2 regions of the Cupriavidus sp. PET2-C1 genome follow, and region 2 is predicted to be linked to the other one. Evidence: predicted binding sites of a transcription regulator. Region 2 holds the regulator's gene; the other holds the start of a gene.

Region 1 (7,121 bases), 1.4 Mb from region 2:
TCGAGGTATTGCGCACCGCGCTGGCCGGCGCGGCGCCCGGCTCGCAACCCGCATTGCCGGCATTGCCGGCAATGCGCTGGCAGCCAAGCAAGGTCTCTAGGTAATCGTCGCTGACATCGCCGGTGCTGGCCTTGGCGTGCCCCAGGCGAGCATAAGCCGTCAGCGCGACCTGGTCCTCGGCGTTGAGCTGGTGCGTGCCGTTGAGCGTGACCTGCAGCGAGCGCGTGCGGGTGAGGTCGGGCGCGGTGTAGATGGCATTGCGCTGGCCGCCATAGATGCTGTCGGGCAGCAGGCCATTGCCGGACAGGCTGCTGCTGCTGCCCAGCACGCTCACGCTCCATTGCGTATCGGTGGTCGAGCGGCCGACCTTGGCGAAGAGGTTGCCCAGGCTGTTGCCGGACAGCTGGCGCCAGCCGTCCTCGCGAAAGCCCGTACCCGCCACGAAGGCGTGCCAGCCATCGCCAAGCCTCTTTCCCGCGCTCACGTCGAGCCGCGCGCGGCCGTGGCTGCCGAGGCTCAGGTCGGCCTCCACGCCGGGATGCGTCTCGCCGGACTTGGTGGCCAGCGCCAGCGCGCCGCCAAGCGCGTTGAGGCCATAGAGCGGATTGCTGCCGGGCACCAGCGTGATGGTGCTGATGGCAGCCTCGGGAATCGTCGTCCAGTCGACCACATCGCCCAGCGCGCCATTTTGGCGTACGCCGTCCAGGTAGAGCGCGATGCCCTGCGCCGCGCCCAGGGTGGAGGACAGGCGGTAGCCGCGATAGAGAATGTCCTTCTGGAACGGGTTGCCCTGCACGTCGTTGATCACCACGCTGTCCATGGTCTCGCCGAGGAACGAGGACAGGTTGCCGGACTTGGCGCGCTCCATGTCGGCGTCCGTCGCGGTTTGCACATTGCCGGGAAACGCCTCGCGCGGGATGGAGAACGACGGCAGCGGCGCGGGCGCGACCACGGTGACCTCGCGCAGGTTGTGGACCTCGTCGCCAGGCGCGGCCTGCGGCGCCTGGGCGGCCACGCCCGCCGGTGCGCCCGCGGCCAGCACCGCCAGGGCCACCCGCGCCGCCCGCGCCACCTGTGCGCATGCGGCTGCCCTGCGCTGCTCGGCGGGCGCGAGCCTTGAGCGGCGCGGACAGGGGAGGGCGGGGGCCATTACCGTCTCCGTGGGGACAAGGACGCAAGGGCGGAGGATCGCGGGTGATGCAAGTGCTACTTACTGTAGTGCACAGGGTGGCAAGCGCCAAATCGATCACGCGGCGGCAGGGAGGCGGCGGCGCGCGCTGCATTTTTCGCCTAGAGTTTGAAGTTTGAAGGCATGCCAAGTGCACCGCACCCGCTTGCCGTGTTGCCGCACCATGAAATCTGATGTTCATCGGATCGAGGAGTCCGCCATGCCGTTTCCAGAGCGCATCGAAACCATCGACCGGCACCGCCGCCTGCTGACCGGCAGCGTGAGCCTAGCCTTGCTGGCGATGTGGCTGGGGATCTCGCCTTCGCGCTTGCGCGCGCAGACCAGCCGGGAAGGCACCCCCGTGCCCATCGGCGTGATCGGCTCGGGCCGCATCGGCGGCACGGTGGGCGGCCTGTGGGTGAAGGCAGGCCATCCCGTCCTGTTCTCCTCGCGCCACCCGGATGCACTCAAGCCGCTGGTCGAAAAACTTGGCCCGCTTGCCCGTGCGGGCACGGTGGCCGAGGCGCTGGCGTTTTCCGATGTGATTTTTCTCGCCGTCCCTTACAAGGCGCTGCCCGAGATATCGGCGGAGTATGGCAAGGCCTTTGCCGGCAAAGTGGTGGTGGATGCGACCAACGCGGTGCGCGCGCGCGATGGCGCCATCGCCGAAGAGGCGATGCGCAAGGGCATCGGCATCACCACCGCAAAGTACCTGCGTGGCGCGCGTATCGTGCGCGCCTTCAATTTCATGGGCGCCACCAACTTCGCCAATGAGAATCACCGGGCCGAGGGCCTGATCGCGGTGCCGATCGCCGCCGACGATCCAAAGGCCCTGCGCATCGGCGAGCAACTGGTGCGCGATGCCGGGTTCGAGCCGGTGGTGGTCGGCCGGCTTGCCACGGCCGACAGCTTCGCCCCGGGCGGGCCGCTGTTCCATCAGATCGGCTCGGCCGACGCCATGCGCGCGCGCATGGCGGCACAAAGCGGGAAGACGGTGGCGACGCCTAAGTAATCAGGTCGGCGCCGCCGGGCCGTCCCCGGCCACGGCGGCGCCGAATACTTCAGATGCCCAGTCCACAAAGACCCGCAGCCGGGCATTGAGATGCCTGTTCTGCGGATAGACCACGTGCAACGGATGCGTGGCGCGTGGCCAGTCGCGCAGCAGCGGCACCAGCGCGCCGCGGGCGATATGCGGCCGTGCCATGAACGAGAAGGTCTGGCCGATGCCAAGGCCGGCCAGCAGGCTGGTGAGGTGGGCGGTGCTCTCGTTTACCGCCACCGCGGTGCGGCCCAGGATCTCCAGGTGCGTGTCGCCACGCGTAAAAACCATGGGAGCGGCGCGCCCCGTGAGTGAGGAAAAATAGCCGACGAGGTGATGCGCGGTTTCCAGTTCGGCGGGATGCCGTGGCGTGCCGTTGGCCTGCAGATAGCCTGGCGTAGCGCAGGTTACGTAGTCCAGCTCCGCGATCCGCCGTGCCACGAGCGTGGAGTCCGGCAGCGCGCCGCCGCGCACCACGCAGTCCACGCCTTCCCCGATCAGGTCCACCGGCCGGTCGCTCACGCCCAGCTCCAGCTGGATCTCCGGATAGCGAACCCGAAACCCCGGCAAGGCGGGAATCAAGATGAGGTTGGCCAGCGACGAGCCAATGTCCACCCGCAGCCGTCCCCCGGGCCTGGCGCGTGCCTGCGCGGCAGCGGCGTCCATTTCCTCGACTTCGGCAATCAGGCGCGTGGCGCGTTCGTAGTACGCCGCGCCCTCGGGCGTCACCGAGACGCGGCGCGTGGTGCGCTGTAGCAGCTTGATCCCCAGGTGGCTTTCCAGACTCTGCACCAGCTTAGTCACGGTCGGCTTGGGCAGGTCCAGTGAGTCGGCCGCCTTGGCGAACGTGCCCGCTTCGGCAATCCGTACGAACACGCGCATGGCGAGGAGTTGGTCCATTGGCGTGCCTCCGGATTATTTACATACAGAAATTATAAAATGGAAAATAGCATATTTATTAGCGATTCGATTCCTTCTATCGTTCTCTCACGCACACAGCATCCCCACCGGATGCAAGCGGCCCGGAATCACTTGAATCCCTGAATCCCTGAATATCTGGAGAACGAAAATGAGCAAGACCCTCGAAGGCAAGATCGCACTCGTCACCGGCGGCACCAGCGGTATTGGGCTGGCATCCGCGCAGGCATTTGCCGAGGCCGGCGCCAAGGTATTCATCACCGGACGCCGGCAGGCCGAGCTGGATGCGGCCGTGGCGCAGATCGGCAGGGGCGCGGTGGGCGTGCGTGGAGACACCGCTAGCCTGGACGATCTGGACCGCCTGTACGCGCAGATCCAGCGGCAGTCGGGGCGGCTCGATGTGCTGTTCGCCAACGCGGGCGGCGGCGGCATGCTGCCGCTGGGCGCCATCACGCAAGAGCATTACCAGCAGATATTCGACAGCAATGTGAAGGGGGTGCTATTTACCGTGCAGAAGGCGCTGCCGTTGCTGGTCGATGGCGCATCGATCATCCTGGCCGGCTCCACCACCGGCAGCATGGGCACGCCTGCCTTCAGCGTGTACAGCGCGTCCAAGGCCGCGGTGCGCAACTTCGCGCGCAGCTGGCTGCTGGACCTCAAGCCGCGTGGCATCCGCGTCAACGTGGTCAGCCCCGGCCCGGTGCGCACGCCTGGCCTGGTGGGCCTCGCCGCTACCAAGGAGGAGCAGGAGGGTCTGCTGGCCTACCTGGCCAGCCAGGTGCCGCTGGGCCGCGTGGGCGAGCCGGCGGAAATCGGCAAGGCGGCGCTGTTCCTGGCCTCGGGCGATGCGAGCTTCATCAATGGGGTGGAACTGTTCGTGGATGGCGGCATGGCTCAGGTCTGAGCCACGCCGCCATGCGGCGGCGCTCCCGTGCGGGCTTAGCCGCGCCAGGCGCCCTTCATCCAGACCCAGCCACCGCCCTCGAAGCGCCAGACCCAGTGTCCGGGCACCCAGTAGGCGTGCGGCGCGGGGGGCGCAATCGTGATCTGTTCCACGATCACGGGCGGCATCGCCGGCACCGGCTGCTGGACCCAGCGGCCGTGCACCCAGAACCAGTCGTTGCCCTCCCACTTCCAGTGGCCTGGCACCCAGTTCCAGCCATAGGCAGGCGCGGGGCCGCGGTCTTCATGCACCGGCGGCGGCATGTTGCGGACCATCTGGTGGGGCGGCGCAGGCGGCGGCTGCCGTACTATCACGCGCTCGGTCACGCACCCGGCAAGGCTGCCGAGCACCGCCAGCGAGGCGAGCGCCGGCAGGGCGGCGCGGAGCAGGCGGCGGCGTGCGGGCGCATGGGGTTTGCTGATTGCCATTTTTTTTTGTCCTGTTGGAGCTGGTTTGCGCTCAGGCGTCGTCTAAGGGGCGGCCCCGGGTCGGGATGCGCAATGACCTTGGGACCGATACCTTGCTTAACGAGGCAAGCGCCGCGCGGCGGGACAAGTGCGCGGAAAGACTTTGTAATTGAGTATTACGCGCCCCAAAAGACAAACCGCAGCCAGGGTGGCTGCGGCAGGTGGCGGGTGATGGTGGATGATGGCCGGTTATGCCGGCACAGGCGCGTTGGCGCTGGTCTGCCGGCCGCGGAAGTCCGTCCAGCAGAGCGCCTTGAAGTCGTACAGCTTGCAGCGGCGCGCGGTATGGAAATACCAGCGCCAGGTGAAGTTCTGGATGATGATGCGGCCCGGCAGCGCATGCTCCAGCAGCGCCTGGGCGCGCTTGAGGCGGTATAGCGGCACGCTCATGTCCACGTGGTGCGCGGTGTGCTCCATGATGTGGTGCAGCGCCGCGCCGATGCCATAGCGAAAGCGCAGGTGCACGGTGGTGGAGACGAAGGGCTGGGCGCGCGCCCACATGGCCTTGGTGTCGTACCAGGCCACGCTGGTATGGGTGTGGTGCACGTAGAGCACGAAGCCCACGGTGAAATTCCAGACCAGGAACGGCAGCACGAAGCCCAGCCCGACCAGCATCGCCACCGACTGCCCGGTGGCGATGGCCAGCCACGCCAGCGCGCCGATCCAGGCCACGCCGAAGAGGGCCACCAGCGTGCAGTCCCACATGAAGACGGCGCGGCGCGTGGGCATCTGGCGGCGGCTGGGGAAGAACATCTTGAACCACCAGATCTCGACCAGGTAGTACAGGCCCGCGCCAAAGCCGGTGCGGTAGACCCGCTCCAGCGCGCGGCGCCAGCGCGGCAGGGCCTGGAATTCCTCGAGCGAGTAAGGCTGCCAGACGAAGTCGAAGCCCTTGAGGTTGGAGTAGCCGTGGTGGACCACGTTATGGCCCACTTCCCACAGGCTGTAAGGCGTGAGCGATGGCAGGAAGGTCAGCCGGCCCAGCCATTTGTTCAGGCCGCGCCGGGGCGTCAGGCTCTGGTGGCAGGCATCGTGGCCGATGATGAACAGGCGGGCGATGATCAGCCCCGTCGCCACGCTGGCGGCCAGCTTGGCGAGCCAGTGGGAGAACAGCACCACCCCGGCCAGCGCGGCCAGGAACAGCGCGGTGTCCAGCGCGAACAGCGCCAGCGCGCGCGGCGTGCTGCGCGCGCCAAGCGGGATCAGCCAGCCGCGGATGATCTTGCGCGAGGGCAGGGGGACGTCAGGGGAAATCGGCTCCGGAAAGGAAGCTTGCTGCGTGGCAATCATGCAAAAACCTTCAGTTGTCGAACGCGGGGTCGGGCTAGGCCCGAGACTGGCGATGCGCGGCCACAGGACGGGCCGATGGTGTGACAGCTTAGAAGGATTGCGTGACAGGGGTGTTGATCCGGGTCAAGCACCGGGTCAAGCCAGCAGGGCCGGACCCGGTGTCACCCAGCGGGAAGTGACGATTAGTGCGCGGCGGAGGCGGATGCGCTCGCCGGTTCGCCCATCACATACACCTCGCCAATGACGCGGTCGTCACCCAGCATGGCGAAGGCGAACAACTGTTCTTCCAGCGTTTCCGAGCGCTCGCTGCGGCGCGCGATCAGCGGCGTGGCCTGCGGGTCGAGCACGATGAAGTCGGCCTCGCAGCCGGGTGTGAAGCTGCCCACGCGCTCGCTCCAGCCCAGTGCATCGGCGGCGGCGCGGGTGGCCAGGTAGAACATGCGCAGCGCGCTCAGGTGGTAGCCGCCCATGCGCGCCACCTTGTGGGCGGCGTTCATGGTGCGCAGCATCGAGAACGAGGTGCCTCCGCCCACGTCCGTGGCAAGCGTCACGTTGAGGCGGTGCGCGTCGGACTGGTGGAAGTCATAGAAGCCGCTGCCCAGGAACAAGTTGGAGGTGGGGCAGTGCGCCACCGCCGCGCCGCTGTCGGCCAGGCGCTTGCGGTCGTCCTGGTCGAGGTAGATGGCGTGGCCGTACAGCGCGCCCGGGCGCAGCAGGCCGTAGTGATCGTAGATGTCCAGATAGCTGCGGGCTTGCGGGAACAGCTCGGCCACCCATTTCACTTCGTCGCGGTTCTCCGCCACGTGGGTCTGAATGAACGCGTCCGGGTAGGCCTTGGCCAGTTCGCCGCAGGCTTGCAGCTGTGCTTCGCTGGAGGTGGGCGCGAAGCGCGGCGTAATGGCGTACGACAGGCGGTTCTTGCCGTGCCAGCGCGAGATCAGGTCGGCCGAATCGCGCGCGCCGGACTCGGCGGTGTCGCGCAGGAATTCGGGGCAGTTGCGGTCCATCATCACCTTGCCGGTGACCAGGCGCAGGTTGCGGCGGTCGGCTTCGGCAAACAGCGCATCGGCCGATGCCGCATGCACGGTGCTCCAGGCCACGGCGCTGGTGGTGCCGTTGCGCAGCAGTTCGTCGGCAAAGAAGCCGGCCACGGCCGCCGCGTACTCCGGCTCGGCAAAGCGGCGCTCCTCGGGGAAGGTATAGGTCTCCAGCCAGTGCAGCAGGCCGGGCGAGGGCGAGGCGATGATGTCGGTCTGCGGGTAGTGCACGTGGGTGTCGATAAAGCCCGGCACGATC
Region 2 (7,121 bases):
GGCGAGAAGGAGATGTACAGCGTGCGCCTGATCGAGCTGCATTTCTGGATCGCCACCATCGGCGTGGTGCTGTACATCGCCTCGATGTGGATCGCCGGTGTGATGGAGGGCCTGATGTGGCGCGCCACCCAGCCCGACGGCACGCTGACCTACGCTTTCGTGGAAGCGGTCAAGGCCAAGTACCCGTTCTACCTGATCCGCTTGCTGGGTGGCTTGTGCTTCCTCTCCGGCATGCTGCTGATGGCATACAACGTGGCCAGGACCATCATCGGCAAGCCTGCCGTGGATGCACTGATCCCGACCAGCGTTTCCGCCTCCGCCCATTGATCATTCCAGGATAGAAACGATGTCCGAAAAACGAAGCTTCTTTACGCACGAGACCCTGGAGAAGAATATCGGGTGGCTGATCCTCTGCACCATCCTGGTGGTCAGCATCGCCGGGCTCGTCCAGATCGTGCCGCTGTTCTTCCAGCACTCCACCACCGAGCCCGACGCGGGGATCAAGCCGTACTCCGCGCTGCGCCTGATGGGCCGCGATATCTATATCCGCGAGGGCTGCGTGGGCTGCCATTCGCAGCAGGTGCGCACGTTGCAGGGCGATGTCGAGCGCTATGGCCATTACTCCACGGCGGGCGAGTCGGTCTACGACCATCCCTTCCTGTGGGGCTCCAAGCGTACTGGTCCCGACCTGGCGCGCGTGGGCGGACGCTACTCCGATGACTGGCAGCGCATCCACTTGCGCAATCCGCGCGACGTGGTGCCCGAATCGGTGATGCCGTCCTACCCGTGGCTGGAGAAAACGCCGTTGCAGACCAATGACGTCCGCGACCGCATGCGTGCGCTGCGCCGTCTTGGCGTGCCGTACACCGACGCCGAGATCGAGCAGGCGCCTGCCACGCTGGCCGGCAAGACCGAGGAAGACGCGATGGTCGCTTACCTGCAGGAGCTTGGGATCGCCAAGCGCAATGTGCGGGTCGATACCGCGGCCGCCGCGCAGCCCGCGGCCACGCCGGCCAAGGAGTAAGCCATGGCAATGCTCACCGCGTTTTCCACCGTGGTCTCGATGGCTGCCTTCATCGCCATCTGCTGGTGGGCCTGGTCGTCCGGGCGCAAGGCGGCCAACCAGGAGTCGGCCATGCTGCCGTTCGCCTTGCCCGACGAGCCGCTGGCTGCATGCCAAGACGCCCGCCCCGATGCCGGCCACCGCGTCGCGCGTCATGCCGGCGGCGCAAACAACACCAAGCAGGAACACTGAGTCATGAGCGACTTCTTCACGGATTTCTGGAGCTACTACATTGCCGCCATCGCGCTGGTCGGCATCGTCTGGTGCGTGTGGCTGCTGTTCTCCCAGCGCAAGGTCACCAAGGTTGTGGGCGCCCCTGAGGACACCGGCCACGTGTGGGACGGCGACCTGCGCGAGCTGAACAACCCGTTGCCGCGCTGGTGGATGTGGATGTTCCTGCTGGCATGCATCTTTGGCCTGGGTTACCTGGTGCTGTATCCCGGCCTGGGTTCCTACGCCGGCGTGCTCAAGACCTCCAGCCGGGTTGAGCTGGAGGCGCACCGCCAGGCAGCCGAGCAACTGCAGCGCGAGGTCTATGGCAAGTACATGCAGATGGACGTCAAGCAGGTGGCGGCCGACCCGGCGGCGCGCGAGATCGGGCAACGCCTGTTTCTCAACTACTGCGCGCAATGCCACGGCTCCGATGCGCGCGGCAGCCACGGCTTTCCCAACCTGACCGACAACGACTGGCTGTACGGCGGGGAGCCCGAGACCATCACGCAGACCATTACCAAGGGCCGCAACGGCGTGATGCCGTCGTTCGCCTCGACCATCGACGGCAAGCTCGCTGGCGACGTGGCGCAATACGTGCGTTCGCTGTCCGGCCTGTCTTACGATCCGATCCGCGCCTCGCGCGGCGAGAGCACGTTCAAGTCCACCTGCGCGGCCTGCCATGGCTCCACCGGCAAGGGCAACCAGGCGCTTGGCGCGCCTAACCTGTCGGACCGCGTGTGGCTGTACGGCAGCTCGGAGGCGAACATCGTCGACGCCATCCTGAAGGGCCATAACAACCATATGCCGGCGCACGAGGAAATCCTCACGCCGGAGCGTATCCGCATGTTGACGGCCTATGTCTGGGGCCTGTCCAACACCGGTGGCGGTGCAGGCGAGGGGGGCAAGCAATGAGCCACCACGCTTGTGCTTGTCAGCCGGGCCGGCACCGCGGCGGGGGTGTTCGCTCATGAACGCCCCCGGACCGGAGCCGCTTCAAAGGAACGGGGCCGCGTGGGCACCGCTGCGAGCGCCCACGCCTGGCGCGGCGGACGCGGAAACGTCGGACGAGACCCTGTACGAAGTCCGCCGCAAGATCTATCCGCGCTCGGTGTCGGGTGCGTTCTCGAACTGGCGGGTCTGGATGGTGGTCCTGACCCAGCTGTTCTTCTATGGCATGCCCTGGCTGCAGTGGAATGGCCGCCAGGCCATGTTGTTCGATCTCGGCGCGCGCAAGTTCTATATATTCGGCCTGGTGCTGTGGCCCCAGGACGTGATCTACCTTGCCGTGCTGCTGGTGATCTCCGCGGTGTCGCTGTTTCTCTTCACGGCGATCGCGGGGCGGCTGTTCTGCGGCTACGCGTGTCCGCAGACGGTGTACACCGAGATCTTCATGTGGATCGAGCGGCATGTGGAAGGCGACCGCTTTGCCCGCATCCGCCTGGACGGCGATCCTTGGAGCGCGCGCAAGCTGCGCCTGAAGGCCACCAAGCACACGCTCTGGATCGTGATCGCGCTATGGACGGGCTTTACCTTCGTCGGCTATTTCTCGCCCATTCGCACGCTCGGCGCGCAGGTGCTGAGCCTCTCGCTGGGCCCGTGGCAGACGTTCTGGATGCTGTTTTACTCGTTTGCCACCTGGGGCAACGCCGGCTTCATGCGCGAGCAGGTCTGCAAGTACATGTGCCCGTATGCGCGCTTCCAGAGCGTGATGGTGGATCGCGACACCTATGTGGTCACCTATGACGTGGGCCGCGGCGAACCGCGCGGCAGCCGCTCGCGCAAGGCGGACCACAAGGCCGCCGGGCTGGGCTCGTGCGTGAATTGCAGCATCTGCGTGCAGGTCTGTCCCACTGGCATCGATATCCGGGATGGCCTGCAGTACGACTGCATTGGCTGCGGCGCGTGTATCGACGCCTGCAACCAGGTCATGGACAAGATGGCCTACCCGCGCGGGCTGATCCGCTATACGTCCGAGAACGCCATGCGCAGCGCGCTCTCCGAGACCGTGGCGCGCAAGCGCCTGGTGCGGCCGCGCACGGTGATCTACTCGGTGATCTGGCTGGCGCTGGTCGCCGGCTTCATGGCCTCGCTGGCCATGCGCACGCCGCTCAAGGTCGATATCATCCGCGACCGCGGCGCGCTGGGGCGTGAGGTGGAAGGGCGCTGGATCGAGAACGTGTACCGGCTGCAGCTGATCAACACGACCGAGGCGCCGATGCGCGTCGCCGTCAGCGCGGGCAGCGGCGAGCTCAAGGGCCTGGCCGTGGAATATGATCACGCTGCCGGCAACCTGGAACCCACGTCCAATCGCCTGATTCCCATCCGGGTGCGCGTGCCGATCGAGGCCGCGGCGCAGGGCACGCACAAGATCGAGGTCACGGTCACCGCGGTGCCCGACGAGGGCGCGGGCAGCCATGGCGCAGAGATTCGACAGAGCACCAGCTTTATCGTGCCGCGCAATCTATGAGGCGGCGGGGACGCTGGATGCACCAATCCGTACGCAACATACGCGATCTAGATCTAGAGGAGGAGGCCAGATGACGCAGCAAAGCAATCCCTGGTGGAAGGAGCCATGGCCGTGGCTGCTGATGAGTGGGCCGTTCGTGGCCATGGTGGCCTGCGGGGTCACGATCTGGCTGGCTATGACCCACCCGGATCCACCCATTGAGGAAGGGGTGGCGCGCCACGGCCTGGTGGTCGAGAAGGCGGGCAGCGCGGCACGCCAGGCAGCGCCGGTCGCGGCGCAAGCGAGGTGATCATGAGACTACGCTGGCTGATGTGGGTGCTGTGGCCCGCTTTCCTGGTCGCCGGGCTGACCACCGCGCTGGTATTCTCCATGGTCGATCCCGGTGACCTGCGCTTCTTCGGCCAGCCGGTCGAGGCATCGCGGGAGGCGGTCTACACCGTGGGCTTCCTGATCGCGTGGGTGCTGTGCGCGCTGTCGAGCGGCTTGACGCTGTACACCATGCCCACGCGGCTGGCGGACACGGACGAGCTGGAGTGATTGCGATGCGCGCCTTGCCGGTTCAGGCCAGCAGGCGCGGCATCGCGGCGTGCCGCGGCGGGCGAGGGCGGCCCGCGACGAGCACGTCAGCAGGATTTGTTGACGATCTGCTTGATCCCCACCATGTCGACCAGCTTGACGTGGCGCTGGCGGATCTGGATCAGGCCGGCTTCCGCAAAGCGCGAGAACAGGCGGCTGACGGTTTCGAGCTTGAGCCCCAGGTAGCTGCCGATTTCCTCGCGGCTCATGCGCAGCACGAATTCGGAGGCCGAATAGCCGCGCGCGGACAAGCGCTCGGACAGGTTGATCAGGAAAGCGGCAAGCCGCTCCTCGGCGCGCATCGATCCGAGCGTGATCAACATGACCTGGTCCTGCGAGATCTCCTTGCTCATCAGGCGCATGAACTGATGCTGCAGGGAAGGCAGGACGTTGGACAACGTCTGGAGATCGCCGAAGCGCACCACGCAGACTTCGGTATCTTCCAGCGCGGTGGCATCCGACGCGTGCTGCATCTCGCCGAGGCCGTCAAGGCCGACGACTTCGCCGGGAAGGTGGAAGCCCGTGATCTGCGAGCGGCCGTCTTCCATTGTCAGGTGGGTCTTGAGCGTGCCGAAGCGGATCGCGTAGACGGCGGTGAGAGGATCGCCGAGGCGGTACAGGGTTTCGCCCTTGCGTACGCGCACCCGGTCCTGGACCAGCGTATCCATCTTTTCGAGGTCCTGCTGCGACATGCCGACGGGCAGGCAGAGCTGGCCGAGCGAGCAAGTGGAGCAGCGGGGCGACATCTCGGTAATAGGAATGGTGGTGAGCAATTGGGGCCTGTCGGTTTAGCGCAGTCAATCAAGCGCGATGTGGCGGGCGCATTGAGTTGAGAGCTTGACGTTGAGAGTCGTCGATTGGAAGCGCCATCCACATCGGCCTGGCGCGCGGGTCTTGCGGCAGTGCGCTATCTGTGCAGCGCGGCTTGCCGTGCCCGTCGTCATGTTGTGCGAGCGCGCTGGTGTGCGCGGGCGCAAGGCCTCATGTTGATAGCGCCTCTTGGAGCTGCGGGGGCGCGTTCGACGCATTTTACCGCGCCGGGCGTTGCGATTGTGTGATTGGGAGGAGAAGTTGACCATAGGCGTGCTTATCAGCGTATTTACCCTGGCTTTGCTGGGCGGCGTGCACTGCGCCGCCATGTGCGGCGGGATCGCGCTGGCGGCGGAGCAGGGCGGCGTTGCGCGCGTGCCTGCCACGGTGCTGCGGCGTCCCGGCCATTGGTTGCTGGAACTGCTTGTCATGCATGCCGGGCGGCTTAGCATGTATGCGGTGCTGGGGGCCTTGCTGGGCGCCCTTGGTGCTGGCGTCTGGAAGGCACAGTACCTGCCGCTGCAGCGCTGGCTGTTTGGGATCGGCAGTGTGATGCTGGTGTTGTCGGGCTTGTGGATGTTGCGCGGGCGCACCATGGGTACGGGTTGGCTGGAGCGGCTCGCCGCCCGTGGCGCGGGCGGCTTGCTGCGCGGCCTTGGCGCCGTCGGGGTGCGCTTGCCGGCTGTGGCCCGGGTGCAGGGGCAGGGCCGGTTGCTGCGCCGCTACGGCATGGGGCTAGCCTGGGGGCTGGTCCCGTGCGGCATGGTGTACGGCGCCCTTGCCATGGCATTGCTGGCCGGCAATGCCGCGTCGGGCGCGCTGGTGATGGCCGTGTTTGGCCTGGGCACCCTGCCGAATCTGTTGGTGATCTCGGGCCTGTCCGGCTATCTCAGGCAGCTTTCGCGGCGCCCGGCGTTGCGGGCTGGCGCTGGCCTTGCAGTGGTGGCCTTTGGCTTGGCCGGGGTGGCGCGCGCGCTGCTTTTGCCTGAGACGCTTGCCGCGCATGGATTCTGTCTGGTCTTCTGAAGCGCTGTTTCGTGGTGCATCTGTCACTTCCTCGCTGAGGTAGCTGTGCGAATCGGTTGCAGGTTTGCCAGGGAATGCCATACAATCGCAAGAACAGCGATATCGCGCAGCGTACTTCATCGTGGCATCGTCAGGTAGCATCCGCTGCTCAGGGATGCATGCCAGGAACACCCAGGCAGGCATCAGCGCCAGGGACCGTTCCCCATCCGCCGTCCGGTTCACAAGATTCGGTTCAAAAGACCAGCTACGGCAGGGCGGGGTGAAATAGGCCAGCAGGCCCGATATCCGTATTTTCTTGCACCCGGCGCGTTCGATGATAGACGCCGCGCCGGACAGGTCCGCCACATCAGGGGGAAGGCGCGACGCAAGGGCTCCGTCGACTGGCAGATAAAGCCGGTGGCCGGGCGATCTCCTGCCGGTCAGGTCCGGCACCCGATGCAATAAAAGAAGGCGCACGGCTGGCATGCATCAAGCATGCGGTTGGCTGCGCGGCCAGATGGCGGTGGCAATCCCTACCGCTGAACCCGCAATCTCCAGTGCGCCCGGGATCAACCGGGGCGCAGGTGCAAAGACAGGCTGCACGCAATCAACATGAATACCCAAGAGGCGAAGATCGTCCTCGAGACCGCGCTGATCTGCGCGCAGGAACCCTTGCGCGTCAATGACTTGCGCCGGCTGTTTGCCGACGACGTCGGTGCCGACACCATTCGCGTGCTGCTCGAAGAGCTGCGCCGCGACTGGGAGCAGCGCGGCGTGGAACTCGTGGCACTGGCCAGTGGCTGGCGTTTCCAGAGCCGCCCTGTCATGCGTGAATACCTGGATAGGCTGAATCCCGAAAAGCCGCCCAAGTACTCCCGCGCCGTGATGGAGACGCTGGCGATCATCGCCTACCGGCAACCGGTCACGCGGGGCGATATCGAGGAAATCCGCGGTGTCGCGGTCAGCACCGAAGTCGTGAAGAAGCTC

What was found. Region 2 encodes FNR, which switches genes on or off when oxygen is low (the NO sensors DNR and NnrR bind a similar motif). Its sites were predicted from a motif close to TTGATNNNNATCAA; they were not measured.
Region 1: the regulator FNR is predicted to act here: its motif matches at 5,939-5,952, upstream of ACX12D_RS05670 (fatty acid desaturase).

Annotation. Positions count from the first base shown of each region.
Region 1 covers NZ_CM137259.1:1,241,451-1,248,571, forward strand. The annotation lists gene ACX12D_RS05645 (TonB-dependent receptor) at 1-1,150, opposite strand, end outside; gene ACX12D_RS05650 (NADPH-dependent F420 reductase) at 1,389-2,180, shown strand; gene ACX12D_RS05655 (LysR substrate-binding domain-containing protein) at 2,181-3,107, opposite strand; gene ACX12D_RS05660 (SDR family NAD(P)-dependent oxidoreductase) at 3,277-4,029, shown strand; gene ACX12D_RS05665 (hypothetical protein) at 4,065-4,496, opposite strand; gene ACX12D_RS05670 (fatty acid desaturase) at 4,725-5,825, opposite strand; gene guaD (guanine deaminase) at 6,008-7,121, opposite strand, start outside.
Region 2 covers NZ_CM137259.1:2,606,665-2,613,785, reverse strand. The annotation lists gene ccoN (cytochrome-c oxidase, cbb3-type subunit I) at 1-327, shown strand, start outside; gene ccoO (cytochrome-c oxidase, cbb3-type subunit II) at 347-1,024, shown strand; partial or broken gene ACX12D_RS11825 (cbb3-type cytochrome oxidase subunit 3) at 1,028-1,183, shown strand; gene ccoP (cytochrome-c oxidase, cbb3-type subunit III) at 1,259-2,188, shown strand; gene ccoG (cytochrome c oxidase accessory protein CcoG) at 2,244-3,743, shown strand; gene ACX12D_RS11810 (membrane protein) at 3,814-4,032, shown strand; gene ACX12D_RS11805 (hypothetical protein) at 4,035-4,280, shown strand; gene fnr (fumarate/nitrate reduction transcriptional regulator Fnr) at 4,367-5,092, opposite strand; gene ACX12D_RS11795 (sulfite exporter TauE/SafE family protein) at 5,391-6,155, shown strand; gene scpB (SMC-Scp complex subunit ScpB) at 6,747-7,121, shown strand, end outside.